DNA from 2 places in the Pseudomonas batumici genome. Region 1 is predicted to be linked to the other one. Evidence: riboswitches for the same ligand, from Rfam matches in the RefSeq annotation. Region 1 holds a riboswitch; the other holds the start of a gene.

Region 1 (4,194 bases):
TTGCATCAGACCGACGCTGGGCGCCTGGTGCGCCGCTTCCAGCAGGCGCGAGAGCAATTCGGGGGCTACGCTGCCACCGGCAAAGTGGCGCATATCGCGGCGCTCGCCAATGACGCGGTAGACCGCCGCACGTTCTTCAGGGGTAAAAGCGTTGTCGGTCATGGCCTCTGCGCGGGCAAGTCCGCGCTCTCCGAGAGTGCGCCGGCCTTGGCAGGGTGGATATCAGGTGCCAGAAGCGCGGCGATCGCCCGCGGATTCGACGGAAAATAAAAATGCACGTAAGAGGCGGTCATCCGCCCCTGGCGATACACCACCTCGGCGCCGCGCCCGCCATTGGGGCTCAGGCCCCGGGCAATCGGTTCCAGCGCCGTGGTGGTCAGCGAATGGTGATAGGTGTGACCGCGCAACAGTCCTTCCGGCAAGGTCACCGCCTGCAAGGCCAGGGCCGCCAGGCGCTTCTGCATCACCGCCTCGCCCGGCAGCAGGCCCAGCAGATCGGCGCGCTGCCCTTCGACATCGGTCAACGCATCGAGCAGATAGAGCATGCCGCCGCACTCGGCGAGCAAGGGTTTTCCGGCCTGATGATGGGCACGGATCGCCGCCAGCATCGGCGCGTTCTGCCCCAAGGCCAGGTGATGCAGCTCCGGATAACCACCGGGCAGGTAAAGGCTGTCCGCCTCGGGCAAGTGCCGATCGTGAATCGGTGAGAAAAACCGCAACTCGGCGCCCATCTCCCGCAACAGATCCAGGCTGGCGCCATAGGTGAAGGCAAAGGCCTCGTCACGGGCCACGGCGATGCGCACGCCGGCCAGCAGCGGTTCGACGGCGACCGGTTCAGGCGCCTCAAAGGCCACCGGCGGCGGCAGCGCAACCTCGCAACTGCCGGCCAGAGCCTCGGCGGCGGCGTCCAGGCGCCGGTCCAGGTCATTCAATTCACTGGCCTGTACCAGGCCGAGATGGCGGCTCGGCAACTCGATCCCGGTCTCCCGGGAGAGCGCGCCGTACCAGCGCAGGCCTTCGGTCAGGCTGCCTTCGAGCAATTGCGCATGACGCTGGGTGCCGACGCGGTTGGCCAGCACCCCGGCGAACGGCAGGTCCGGCTGGTAACGCGCCAGCCCCAGGGCCAGGGCGCCGAAGGTCTGGGCCATGGCCGTGCCGTCGATCACCCCGAGCACCGGCACGCCGAAATGCCGAGCCAGGTCGGCGCTGGACGGCGTACCGTCGAACAGCCCCATGACCCCTTCGATCAGGATCAGGTCGGCCTCACCCGCCGCCTCCCAGAGCAGGCGGCGACTTTCCTCGGCGCCGACCATCCACAAATCCAGCTGATAGACCGGCGCACCGCTGGCGCGCTCGTGAATCATCGGGTCGAGAAAATCCGGGCCGCACTTGAACACCCGGACCTTGCGTCCCTGGTTGCGGTGCAGGCGCGCCAGGGCCGCGGTCACCGTGGTCTTGCCCTGGCCGGAAGCCGGCGCGGCGATCAGCACCGCCGGGCAATGACGGGTTTGCCTCATAGCTCGATGCCCTTCTGGGCCTTGATCCCGGCCTGGAACGCATGCTTGAGCAGGCCCATTTCGGTCACGGTGTCGGCCAGCTCGATCATTTCCGGCTTGGCGCCGCGTCCGGTGACCAGAACGTGCTGCATCGGCGGGCGGGCTTGCAGGTCGGTCAACACCTGGTCGAGGTCCAGGTAACCGTGCTTGAGGGCGATATTCAGCTCATCGAGCACCACCAGGCCGATGCCCGGATCACGGAGCATTTCCCGGGAAACGGCCCAGGCGGCTTCGGCGGCGGCGATATCGCGCTGGCGGTCCTGGGTTTCCCAGGTAAAGCCTTCGCCCATCACATGGAAGCGCACCTGCTCGGGGAAGCGCCGGAAGAACAGCTCCTCGCCGGTGCTGTTGCGGCCCTTGATAAATTGCACCACACCGCACTGCATGCCATGGCCCATGGCCCGGGCGAGCATGCCGAAGGCCGAGCTGCTCTTGCCCTTGCCGTTGCCGGTCAGTACCAGCAGCAGGCCGCATTCGTTCGGGGCACTGGCGATACGCTCGTCGATCACTGCCTTTTTGCGCAGCATGCGCGCCAGGTGGCGTTCGTCGCGATCGGGGGATTCGTTCATGGCAGCTCTCCGTTGGGGCTGGATAAGGCAAACGGGGGGCAGGGAAAAACGCGGCCGGAGCCGTCCAGCATCGCCCGCCGTGACGCTGTGGGATGGATCAGGCCGGTCTCCGGGCTCATGAGCGCGTATGCGCGGGACCGCGCGCCTTCCCATGTCGGCTGGACACAGTGGCTCAAGGCGCGGTCTTGACTCATTTACCGTTGCGGGGGCAGCGCCGGAATCGCACCTGTCGAAGGGCTCACCGGCTTCCCTGTTTCACCCTGTCGGCCGTCGGCCACAGAGCACCTGAAACAATCGGCGAAGGTTAGAGGGTTGGGGGTGGAGCGTCAATTAAAGCCGCCACTACAAAAGCAAACGCCCCAAAGCAGCCGGGGCGTTTGCAGAGAGTTTGGGAAGGTGCTTTTTGTCAAAGATGATCGTTAGAAACCGGTGTCAGGAACGAGCACCTGCGAGCACGCCCGTAGGTTCAAGCTCCTTGCCACGGCTCAAGCCGACCTTGAGAAAACGGCGCTGATTTTCAGAAATACCCACTGCCGCCACAGACACGGCCTCAGCGGTGAACTTCGCAATCATGGCTGCTTTCGCAGCATTTTTAGTCGTTTTCATAGACACCTCTGTGTCATGACAATTGAAGACATCGTAATGGCGAGCTACAGAACTCACAAGGCGGCCATCCGCGCTGCTATGCACTCAGCTCAATGAGAATGTTTCCAAAGCAAAATCTCTTGTTTGAGATCAATCGCTATTCATACCCGCGGCAATTGAAACTCTAACCCCCGCTTACCCCTTACTCAAAGAGCGCCGCCCAACGCGATAGTAAGCCGTACCTCTCGTTCAATTCCTTCATTCCAGGAATGACTGTAGTACCCAACCACTGTTTATCCACCCTCAAAAGAAAGATAGGATCCTGATCAGGACAAAAAGTTCACCACTCAAAAATGGACACAAGGAAATTTTTATGAATCTAAAGCCCGAATTCACAAACATTAACGAAACACATATAAAAATCCTCGACAGCGACCCATATAAAGGTAGAGATTTTTTTTGGGAACATCACAGATTTGCTCGTGATGGGTATTTAAAAATAAACCACCTAATAGATCAAAGCATACGAGACGCAATCATAGCGGATGTGAAATACCTACTAAAAAACCATGCCAAACGGCGCGATTTTTTAATTGAATCGACGGGCAACACCCCCCGATACTTGAGCAATGTGAGCAGGGATAACATCGAGGAGTTCGGAAAATACATTCCGCTAGCTTATAACTCGAAATACTTAATGAGTCTGATTGGACATATTGTAAAAGAAGAGATCATCCCTACGCCTTGGAAGTGGGACAACTACATCATAAACAGCCAGCACAAATCCGGTGATACCCATGGATGGCACTGGGGGGACTACCCCTATACGATTATTTGGATTATTGAGGCACCCAGCATTGAATCTGGCGGATTGCTAGAATGCGTACCTCATACCTATTGGGATAAAAAAAACCCACGGGTCGAGAATCTCCTGGTGGAAAACACCATTGACTCATATTTTCACATGACAGGTGACGTCTATCTATTAAAAGCAGATACCACCCTACACCGAGTGAAACCTCTGACTCAAGATGTGATGCGAATCATCCTGAACACAACATGGGAGCGCGCACGAGATCGAGATCGCCATGTAGAACACGAAACCTTTGTTTTTCGGGACTAACATTTAAGACCTGGATAAACAACATGAACACAGTTAAATATAGCCATACCAACCTTATTGCAACAGACTGGAAAAGACTGGCAAAGTTTTACTGCGACGTATTCGGCTGCGTACAGGTCGGCCCGCGACGGACTCTATCCGGAGATAAATTATCCGACGGTACCGGAGTCGAGAATGCTCAACTTGAGGGCGTGCATTTAAGACTCCCGGGATTCGGGAATCAAGGGCCGACCCTAGAGATATTCCAGTATCTCAACAATAGGGATCGTGAGGCAGCACATGCCAACTCAAAAGGGCTGACACACATTGCGTTTGAGGTATCGAACATTGATGACATTTGTTCAAAGATAATCCAGGGAGG
Region 2 (4,194 bases), 2.3 Mb from region 1:
GCCAGTCGGCGCGCCAGTCAGCCAGGCCGGCGGCGCCGTGGCGCGGATGATAGATCGCCGTACGCGGCAACGGCTTCGGCTCTTCCCAGGCATAGTCGCGGCCCAACCAACGGCTGGCGAGGCAGCGATACAGGTCCAGGGCATTGCCCAGACCGCCCTGGCGCAGAAAGTGCCAAAGTCGCTCGGCGTCCTGCGCGGGCACGTTGCCCAGGTCGCTCAGCTCCGGGTCCGGACGATCGTCCCCCGGCACCAGGATCAGGGTCACCCCCCGTTCGGCCAGTTGCACCAGCCGTTCGATCCCGTAGCGCCAGTAACCGATCCCGCCGTGCAGGGACAGCAGGATGACCCGGGCGTGTTGCAGCACCTGGTCGACATAAAGATCGACCGAGGCGTGATTCTGCACCTGCATCGGGTTCGCCAGGCGCAGGCTCGGGTAATCCTCGGGCAGTTGCCCGGCCGCTTCGGCCAGCAGTGCGAGACTGGAGTCGCCGCTGCAGAGGATCACCAGCTCGGCGGGGGTTTGTCCCAGGTCGGCAATATTGTCATCCGACACAAAACCGCCGGGCTGGGTCCTGAGCAGGTGCATGGGTCAGACGGTCAGCGCGGTGCGCAGGGTCGATTCGAGCAGCGCGGCATCCAGCTCCTGGCCGATCAGCACCAGGCGGGTGACACGGGGCTCATCGGCGCGCCAGGCACGGTCGAAGTGCTTGTCGAAGCGCGTGCCCACGCCCTGGACCAGCAGGCGCATCGGCTTGTTCGGGATGGCGGCGAAACCCTTGACCCGCAGGATGCCGTGCTTGACCACCAGTTGCGTCAGGGCGTCCAGCAGCAGGCTTTCATCCGCCTGCGGCAGCTCGATGGAGATCGAGTCGAAGGCATCGTGATCGTGATCGTCATGATCGTCGCCGTCATGGTGGTGATCATGGTGACTGTGACGAGCGTCGATGTGTTCCTCGGAACCGGCGCCCAGGCCCAGCAGCACATCCAGGGGCAGGCGACCGCTGCTGGCCTCGATGACCTTCACCGCCGGCGGCAGTTCCTCGGCCACTTCCAGGCGGACCTTGGCCAGGTCTGCCGGGCTGATCAGGTCGGCCTTGTTGAGAATCACCAGGTCGGCGCTGGACAGTTGGTCGGCGAACAGCTCGTGCAGCGGCGATTCGTGGTCCAGGTTCGGGTCGAGCTTGCGCTGGGCATCCACCTGATCGGGGAACGCGGCAAAGGTGCCGGCGGCCACGGCCGGGCTGTCGACCACGGTGATCACCGCATCGACGGTGCAGGCACTGCGGATTTCCGGCCACTGGAAGGCTTGCACCAGGGGCTTGGGCAACGCCAGGCCGGAGGTTTCGATGAGGATATGATCCAGGTCGCCACGGCGCGCCACCAGCTCGCGCATCACCGGGAAAAACTCTTCCTGGACGGTGCAGCAGAGGCAACCGTTGGCCAGTTCATAGACGCGGCCGTTGGCCTCTTCTTCGCTGCAGCCGATGGCGCACTGCTTGAGGATCTCGCCGTCGATGCCCAATTCGCCGAACTCGTTGACGATCACCGCGATGCGACGGCCCTGGGCGTTGTCCAGCATATGGCGCAACAGCGTGGTCTTTCCCGAGCCGAGAAAGCCGGTGACGATGGTGACGGGAAGCTTGGCCAGTGTTTTCATCGGATGCCCTTTGGCAAAGTGGCGGGCATGCGGGACGAGAACCGCGGCCCTTGGGCGCGGATGCGTTCGCCACCGGATCACCCCGCCCGGTTGTAGTGAAAAACGGTACGAGGCAGGTCTCCTGGCTTACGGTCGGGCGGTCGCTGCTCCGTCTCGGGAGCACTCGACCCGCCTGGCCTTGCACCTTCCCGCCCGGAGGCAGTGGCATTGCAGGGCTATCGAACCGTTTACAGTTGCGGGGGCAGCCGCGGCATACCGCGTTCCCTTCTTAGCTTCGGCCGGATGCCGAAGAACCTCGAGGCTGCAAGGCTACGCAGTGCGTCGGGGCAGGTCAATCTCAAGCGCCGCTGTGGTTTAATTGCGCCCCTTTCCCGCCCTGCCCGTTTCAAGGAAGCCTGTTCATGAACGCCACCGACATCACCCAGGTCCTGGTTATCGGTTATGTCTGGCCGGAACCGCGTTCATCGGCCGCCGGCGGACACATGATGCAAATTCTCGAGAGCTTTCTCGATGCCGGCTGGCGCATCACCTTCGCCAGTCCCGCCGCCATCGGCGAACACAAGGCCGACCTGGCGAGCCTGGGCATCGAGGAGTGTCGCATCGAGCTCAACAACAGCAGCTTCGACAGCTTTGTCGGCGAGCTGCAACCGGATGTGGTGCTGTTCGACCGCTTCATGATGGAGGAGCAATTCGGCTGGCGGGTCGAGAAGCACTGCCCCCAGGCCCTGCGCGTGCTGGAAACCTCGGACCTGCAAAGCCTGCGCGATGCCCGCCAGCAACAACTCAAGGCGCGCCTGAAAGACGATCAGGACCCAAATGACTTCAGCGCCCTGTTCGCTCCCGACCAGCGGCAGATCTTCGAACAGATGAGCGAAACCGATCTGGCCCAGCGGGAAATCGCCGCCATCTATCGTTCGGACCTGAGCCTGATGATTTCCGAGGTCGAGTCGCAACTGCTTATCGAGCAGTTCAAGGTCCCGGCGGCCTTGCTGCACGGCTGCCCGCTGATGGTCGACCCGCCCACCGAGGCCCCTCGCGGTTTCGACGAGCGTGCGCACTTTCTCAGCATCGGCAACTTTCGCCACGCGCCGAACTGGGATGCCGTGCTCTGGATGAAGACCACGATCTGGCCGCTGATCCGCCAGCAGCTGCCCACGGCCCAGCTGCATATCTATGGCGCCTACACCCCACCCAAGGCCACCGCGCTGCACAACCCCGCCCAGGGTTTTCATGTAATGAACTGGGCCGAGGACGCCTTGCAGGTGATGGCTGCTGCGCGCATCTGCCTGGCACCCTTGCGTTTCGGCGCCGGGATCAAGGGCAAGATCGTCGACGCCATGCTCTGCGGCACACCGAATGTCACCACCCCCATCGGTGCCGAAGCCATGCACGGTGACTTGCCCTGGGCCGGCGCCATCGAAACCAGCGCCACCGCCCTGGCCCAATCGGCCGTGCGCCTCTATCAGGACCGCGTGCTCTGGAACCAGGCCCAGGCCAACGGCCAGAAGCTACTGGCCGAGCGCTATGACCGGCAGGTCCACGGCCGCGCGCTGGTTGCCCGGATCCAGGCCTGCCGCCAGGACCTGGCCGCCCACCGCCGGGACAATTTCACCGGAGCGATGCTGCGTCATCACCATCACAAGAGCACCCAGTACATGGCCCAGTGGATCGAGGCGAAGAACCGCGCCAACTGAGGCCGCGTTTCAGGAAGCGCCGAGAACCTGGCGAATCTCGATCAGTTGCGCCGGCTCTCCGGCCACGATGACATGGGCCGACAACGGCGGCAGTTGCCGGCCTTCCGGCGTGCGGCTGGGCCTGACGGAGAAGTTGACGGTAATCAGGGTCCCATCGGCAAAGGTCGAGCGCTGCAGCAGGCGGTCCCCGGACAGGATCTGGAAGTCGTCCATGGCCTGGGTGAACAGTCGCTCGTGCAGCGGGCGGAACACTTTGTCGTAGGCACTGATCAGCGGCAGGTCGCGGGGGATCACCTGATCGTTGAGGTGATACAGCGGCGGCACCATGTACAACAGTTGCAGCAGGGCCGTGACATTGCGCTCGCTGGAGAACTTCAGCGAACCGTATTCCCAGTGATGGGTACTGACCAGGCTGTCGTGCAACACCATCTGGTACAGCGGCAGGCGAAATTCGGCCGAGGTCACGAAGCGCGCCACCTCCGGCTTGAGCGGTACCGCTTTGAAATACCGGTTGGGGGTCTCTGGCGGCCAGTAGCCGCCCAGGTAATAGCGCGAGCGCTTGTTCTTGCGCATGTCCGGGTCCATCCAGGCAAAGGGCTGGGTGGCAATGCCATGGCTGAAGGCGATGATCGGCGCATAGAACGACAGCCCGCCCTCACTGCCCGTGACCAGGCCCAGGGCCTGGATCGGGTACGCCAGGCGGCGTTGACGCGCCTCGGCATCCTGCGCCTGGCTGGTTTCCCGTCCCGGCGTGTAATCGCTGAACTCGGGGCCGGCGGCATCGACGTCGAGAAAGTAGCTGTTCAGGCGCCCCGCCTGCGCCACAGCGCTGATCCGCCGCCG

Evidence for each region. Region 1 has a riboswitch for cobalamin ahead of cobO (cob(I)yrinic acid a,c-diamide adenosyltransferase). Riboswitches for the same ligand answer to the same signal wherever they lie in the genome.
Region 2: linked by a shared signal. The riboswitch ahead of cobW (cobalamin biosynthesis protein CobW) and the one ahead of cobO (cob(I)yrinic acid a,c-diamide adenosyltransferase) in region 1 are both predicted to bind cobalamin.

The regions. Positions count from the first base shown of each region.
Region 1 is NZ_CP144470.1:5,372,649-5,376,842, reverse strand. It holds gene bluB (5,6-dimethylbenzimidazole synthase) at 1-162, opposite strand, end outside; gene NUH87_RS24520 (cobyrinate a,c-diamide synthase) at 159-1,517, opposite strand; gene cobO (cob(I)yrinic acid a,c-diamide adenosyltransferase) at 1,514-2,125, opposite strand; cobalamin riboswitch at 2,209-2,429, opposite strand; gene NUH87_RS24510 (hypothetical protein) at 2,558-2,731, opposite strand; gene NUH87_RS24505 (HalD/BesD family halogenase) at 3,084-3,833, shown strand; gene NUH87_RS24500 (VOC family protein) at 3,857-4,194, shown strand, end outside.
Region 2 is NZ_CP144470.1:866,022-870,215, forward strand. It holds gene cobN (cobaltochelatase subunit CobN) at 1-586, opposite strand, end outside; gene cobW (cobalamin biosynthesis protein CobW) at 590-1,657, opposite strand; cobalamin riboswitch at 1,752-1,970, opposite strand; gene NUH87_RS03500 (glycosyltransferase family 4 protein) at 2,059-3,351, shown strand; gene NUH87_RS03505 (glycoside hydrolase) at 3,361-4,194, opposite strand, start outside.